DNA from 2 places in the Paenibacillus sp. FSL E2-0201 genome. Region 2 is predicted to be linked to the other one. Evidence: riboswitches for the same ligand, from Rfam matches in the RefSeq annotation. Region 2 holds a riboswitch; the other holds the start of a gene.
What was found. Region 2 has a riboswitch for cyclic di-GMP ahead of NSU15_RS01770 (anti-repressor SinI family protein). Riboswitches for the same ligand answer to the same signal wherever they lie in the genome.
Positions count from the first base shown of each region.

Region 1: it holds a riboswitch for cyclic di-GMP, as region 2 does, so the genes downstream of both, NSU15_RS20710 (thiamine pyrophosphate-binding protein) here and NSU15_RS01770 (anti-repressor SinI family protein) in region 2, are expected to answer to the same signal.

Region 1 is NZ_CP150154.1:4,537,951-4,541,165, forward strand. Features, by position in the region: gene NSU15_RS20705 (HAMP domain-containing methyl-accepting chemotaxis protein) at 1-1,125, shown strand, start outside; cyclic di-GMP riboswitch class I at 1,316-1,411, shown strand; gene NSU15_RS20710 (thiamine pyrophosphate-binding protein) at 1,530-3,173, shown strand; gene NSU15_RS20715 (carboxymuconolactone decarboxylase family protein) at 3,184-3,215, shown strand, end outside.
Region 2 is NZ_CP150154.1:393,544-396,758, forward strand. Features, by position in the region: gene NSU15_RS01765 (2-oxoglutarate dehydrogenase E1 component) at 1-1,010, opposite strand, end outside; cyclic di-GMP riboswitch class I at 1,483-1,567, shown strand; gene NSU15_RS01770 (anti-repressor SinI family protein) at 1,595-1,750, shown strand; gene NSU15_RS01775 (helix-turn-helix domain-containing protein) at 1,959-2,288, opposite strand; gene NSU15_RS01780 (TasA family protein) at 2,448-3,068, opposite strand; gene NSU15_RS01785 (signal peptidase I) at 3,160-3,215, opposite strand, start outside.

The DNA.
Region 1 (3,215 bases), 2.6 Mb from region 2:
GTTCTAATCGTCGTTCTTGCTGCTCTAACCTTCCCAGTGGCCCGCTTTATCGAGAGAACGCTTACATCTTCTTTTGATGACATCGCGAATGTATCTCATAGTATTTCAAAAGGGGATTTTACTAGTAGAGCCGACGAGAACGGGTCTATGGGGGACGTAAGCCGTTCCTTTAATACTATGATTGACAAGCTCAAGAAGATTTTGACAGAAGCATCACAAATCACTCGTCAAGTTATGGATGCAAGCCGTGGAATCGAAGATAAGAATCAGAATTTGAAAATTGTCATGGCACAGGTAGCCTCTTCGTCTAACGAGCTAGCTCTTGGTGCAAATGAAATATCTACGGATATCGCTGAAATGACAGAATCTATTAAAGATATTGAGAATAAAGTATCCAATTATACGAACTCAACAAAAGAAATGAACAGACGTTCAATACATACATTAGAGCTAGTTGAACAAGGACGCCAATCCGTTGATACTCAAGCTGAAGGCATGCGTAAAAACATCCAGGCTACTCAAAAAGTAGCTGACACTATCGAAGCCCTTTCTCAAAATGCTCGCGGCATTACGATGATCACAAAGACCATTACTGAGATCGCTGAACAGACCAACCTGTTATCACTAAATGCTTCCATCGAAGCAGCGCGTGCAGGAGAACATGGTCGAGGATTTGCTGTAGTCGCACAGGAGGTTCGCAAGCTCGCTGAAGAATCAACGGCTTCTACGAAGGAAGTCTTTGGCTTGGTTCGGAGCATCGAAACTGATATTAAACAAGCGATTGATAATATCGCTATCAACGAAGAAGTCGTACAGGTACAGAATGAGATGATCACTCAATCTGCTCATATCTTTGCTCAAATCGTGCAAAGTGTACAGTATATTACCGAGCAGATCTCCTCCTTCTCTGCCGAAAGTGATCTTATGTTGGAAAGTGCATTGAAAATCTCAAGTGCAATCGAGAATATCTCTGCGATCACGCAGCAAACCGCTGCCGGCACCGAAGAAGTATCAGCCGCTATGAATGAACAAATTAATGCCCTGCAGTCCGTTGCAGAAGAAACTGAGAAAATGACTCAGGCTGTATTTAATCTACAGAAGACGATCCATATTTTCAAGTTTTAAGTGACGTCCAAATCATATAAACAAATTCAAAAACTGCTCCTAAGCTTAGACTTAGGAGCAGTTTTTTTATATCTATTATTTCATAGGTTCGACAAGACTTTCGTCAAAATTCGAGTTAATTTGCGATAATATATTGACAAAGAGTGTCTAGGAATATATTGTAAAGGAAAATTCTTCTTATAAATTTCTAAATTAATATTGGCAAAATCTTCGAAAGAGGATGACGCAAAACCATGGATCTACAGCCTCATTTTTAATCTGAGGCCATGACTGCCAGGTTGCTGAAAACCAAGACGACTGGACTTTTGTTCAGTCTCTATGGCGATTTATGCTACCAACCTGTGCCCTATTTTAGAGCACAGGTTTTCTAGTGTTTGGTTTTAAAATAACAATCAACTTGTGAGGTGTATTTTTTGAAGACAGTCGCAGATTACATGTCGGAAGCACTACGGAACCTTGGTGTTACCCATTCCTTTGGTATCATCGGTAAATCCATTTGTCCTATCGTTCTTAAAATGGTAGATTACGGTATTGAATTTATTCCTGGAAGACATGAAAGCAGTTCCGGCTTCGAAGCAGCTGGTTATGCGCTGAAAACTGGAAAACTAGGCGTAGCTTTTGGCACTTCGGGTCCTGGTGGAACAAACCTACTAACTGCAGCAGCACATGCTAAGGCCAACAACCTACCTGTCCTATTTATTACTGGCCATCAATCTATTAAAGAGCTTGGAATTCCCCAATGTCAGGACTCTACCTCTTTTCTAGCTGATTTAGCTGATATGTTTAGACCTGCCACCTTATATAGCAAGCTTATTGAACGTGGAGATCACTTTAGCACAATCTTTAATCATGCCATATCCATTGCTTTGAGCGGTAATCGTGGTCCCGTTCACCTTTGTATTCCCTTTGATGTACAAACGGAATTGCTAGAGGAATGTAATATTGTAATCCCTGAACGCGAATCACTGGTCAGCCATGCTAATATCGACCGTGTACTTGATGCTATAAATAACTCAAAGAATCCAATAATTATCGCGGGTAAAGGCGTTAACCGCTCAGGAGCACATAGTGAGCTAATTCAATTAGCAGAAACATTTAATATTCCTGTAGTTACATCTCCAGGTGGTAAAGGAGCTATAGCTTGGGATCATCCACTCTATCACGGTCCAATTGGAGTAGGCGGTTGTACCCATGGGGATGACTTGCTGAATCAAAGTGATCTATTTATCGTTCTCGGGTCACGTTTAAGCGATATGACTATTTGTAATCTTAAAAAGGAAAATCATCCTGCAACATTAATTCAGTTTGATAGCGATCCGACTTTTGTCGGAAAAATATTGTTCTCTAAAACGATTCCAGTGACTGGAGATCTACGTGACAATCTAGTTTGCTATCTCAATAATATTGACACGAACAACATCACAAAACGCGAAGCACCGACAAATTCCGATTATACCGAAGAGCCTCCGATTTTACCAAACCTTTCACTTGCATCGGTCTTGAGTACGATGAGTGATTTGATTCCTTATAACAGCACAGTCTTTGTTGATGATGGAAGTCACGGTTTCCATGCTGCGAAATGGTACAAGGTTAAGAAACCTGGCAGTTTTGTATTCGATGCTTACTTTGCTTGTATGGGTAATTCCATCGGGATGGCAATTGGCGCAAAGGTTGCTGCACCAGAAGAAACGATCTTCTGCATTACAGGAGACGGCTGCTTTATGATGCTAGGCGCAGAGATTAACGCTGCTGTCTGCAAGGATATTCCTGTCATATTCATTGTTGTGAATAATAAACAGCTAGATATGGCTCTAAAAGGTATGGAAAAAACTACAGGACGTATTGACGGAACGATCTACGAAGTCCCTATGGACGCTGTGAAATTCGCAGAATCACTTGGTGCTACGGGTTACAAATGTGAGACAGCTGAGGAGTTCGAAACAGCTATCAAGGACGCTGTTGCCATCAACCGTGTTGCCGTCATTGAACTGCTAACAGACCGTGATGAGGTCCCTCCGACTGCTCATCGTACTTTGAACCTAAATTAGGAGGTCACTTATGAAAGACAATGTAAACAGTGGTCTTAACCA
Region 2 (3,215 bases):
CGAGTAAAGCCTTCCACGACAGGATTAACGAATTCCAAGTGACTTGGGTTATTTGCTAGTGTTATTCTTGTGCGTACGGTTTCTCCTTCACGGACAGCACGGTCTGCTCCGAGATGGTATTTTACATCACCCGTCCAACCATAGTTAATGCCTGTAGAGCCTTCGGAAGGGAAGAGCTCCTTGTTCGGAGAATGATGAAACTCTGAAAATATAATATCATAAGGTTTACCCAAAATATGTGCAAGAACGTTGAGACGGCCGCGATGCGCCATGCCCATGAGAATATGCTCTGCACCGTCATGCGCAGCAGCACGTACGATTTCATCGAGCATCGGCACAAGAGCGTCATTGCCTTCCAGGCTGAAACGCTTCTGACCTACAAAGGTCTTGTGAAGGAAGGTTTCGAATTGCTCTACTTGAATTAGGCGATTCAGTAGCTCTTTGCGTTCTGTATTATTCAAGGGTGCTGGTGAGCTTGTGGATTCGGCCTGTCTATTCAGCCATTGTAATTCTTTTTCCTCGTGCACATGCCCGAATTCATAGGCGATAGTCTTGGTATATGCTTGACGCATACGCTGAACAGCATCCCATCCGGTGTGCACATCATTTGGCGCATTCTCCCAAATGAGTGTGGCAGGTAATGCAATCAGATCCTCACGAGTCAGCCCATAGGTTTCGAGTTCGAGATATTTAGCCATGGGGTTGTGGTCCCGCTCAAGCGGATCAATGTCAGCGGCCATATGGCCATATATACGAATATTAGCGATTAACTTGGAAGCTCTTACTGCCTTTCTAAGCCATTCGGTGTCTCCCGAAATGCGAGGCTGTGGAGCCGGTTCGCTATCCGGTGTTAATGGTGGGGGACCCGAATTTGTAAAAAGCTCGCGATAATTATTCTCTACGGTGGATGGGTCTTTCACAAACTGCTCATATCTTTCTTGAATGTAGCCTAAATTGGGTCCATAATACTTACTCCAAATGGATTCGTTATAGGGCTCTTTGGCTGCCATGAATACATCCTCCTCAACGGATGAACTCCATACGTGACATTTTGTGTCAATGCTTGTAGGAGCTGTGATGATTGCGGTTTCATTCCTCATCTTATTGTGCTACTTTCCACACATGTAATCAATTCATTCTTTCGTCTAATACGTTCGCAAAATGGTATGGGTTAGCTTGTTCTACTAAATAAAGAGTTGTTCTTTTTTATTACCCATTCTAAAGGCCTACTAAAATGATTCTATTATCCTTAATTTTAACTAAATAGGGATTGGGACATTATTATATTGGCTTATATAATTTTATGAATAAGACGAGTATCGCGATAATAGGACAGGAAATTCTATAAAAGAACTTCTATTTTTTGTTTTTTAATGGAAAAACTAATCAGAAATCGACACACTTTTTCACTTTAGTATAGTATAATGTTATTGCAGTTAGCGTTTTTCATATATTTCAAAGTAGATCCTTTCACGTAAAGGGTCCAGTAAAAGGTAAACTTGCCGAAAGGCAGGGGCACAAAGTCGCGGGTCTAAGGTAGAAATACTATGACAGCCGGATTGCCTGGGGACGTAAAATCTTAGGAGGAGATTTTTTGGACAAGTCCAACCAGGGAAGCAACAGAGAACAGCAGGTCATTGATCTAGACGTAGAGTGGGTCCATTTATTATTAGCAGCTAAGAAGGCTGGCATAAAGGCAGATGAAATTCGTCGCTTCTTTCATGAGAAGACTGTGCAAGCCGTGCAGTAATACATTCAGAGCATTACATATCAAATGAGCACAGCGATAACTCGCTGTGCTTTTTTTCTTTATATTAAGAAGCTATAAGTTTCAGATGACACACTGTCCTTATATTCTAGTAGAATATAAAACGCCTTCGCAGTCCATATAGGAGAACGAAGGCGCTTATGCTTGATAGTATGAGTAGAAGAGGATCTTATCAGATCAGATGGAAGGATTAATCCTTCTGATCCAGGCGCCATTTCTGGTAGTCCAGAAACTCCTTGAATTCGCGTTTGCTTATGCCTGAGGCCATAGCTTCCTGCACCAATCGGAACCATTCCGAATCTAAAGGTGATTCCTCAGCATCATTAGGTTCTCCATAGAGCAAAGCGTGGATGGATACCTGAAGCGCGTCGGCGATCTTTTCGATAAATTGGATTGAAGGATTGGATTGGATGTTTCTCTCCACATTGCTAAGATACGACTTAGCAACATCCGCTCTGTCCGCAAGCTCAGATAGGGACAATCCCTTTTCTAGGCGGAGATGCTGGATACGTTGGCCCATATTTTGTGGCACTATGCTGACGCCCCTCCGTAATTTTTGTTATTAGTATAGCAAATATCAATAAATTCGACAAAGATTATTGTAAAGAAAAAAGCAGCATCTACTTATCCGCTTTCCGGAATAAGAATCTGCTGCTCTTCAAATGGAAGACTTATTAGATTATTTAGCGGATCCAGCAGTTTGCTTACCTACGAAATCCCAAGTCAGAGTTAATGAATCTTTTTGGAAGTAGTTTTGCTCTTGGCCGTTATCAACAAATTCGAATTGAACGGTGAAGCTATCATTTGTGCCGGCCTTAATTCCAGATGCTTCGCTAGTACCCCAGATTGCATCAAGTCCAGTGTTTTTTACGAGATCCGGTGTCTGAGTCTTCAAATCGGCCAGGGTAGTTTCCCAAACTACTTTCTCTTCACTACCAGGTAAGATGCCGCTTTTATCTTTATTCACCAGGAATTTAACTTTGATGAATTTTGCCAAATCGTTAGCGCCGTTGTTACCACCTACATCATTAATAGAGGTAGCTGTTTTGAGGAGGATCGAACCGATATCAAGTGTACCGTCATTTTTTAGTTTGAAGTCTCTTTTGATCGTATCGCCTGGCTTCAGATCCTTCAAATCAACGATAACAGAAGGATCAGAGTTCAAATCCAGTGTACCTGCTGCGAATGTAGCGGTGCTTTGTGCAGTGTCGCTAAAGTAAGCGAAAGTTCCTCCACCAATCAATGATAAACCCAGTGCTGCAGATGCTACGCCAAGACCCAATGTTTTTTTGATACCCATAATTAAAATTCCTCCTCGGTTTTTGTGGTTTTTTTATAAAAGTTATATATTGTAACTTCCGGTTCGTAAGCGGAAGCGGACAATCAACGAATTACTGTATTTCAGTTGGAGGTGGAGAGGTGGGCAGTATAGCCGCATTTTTCTTTT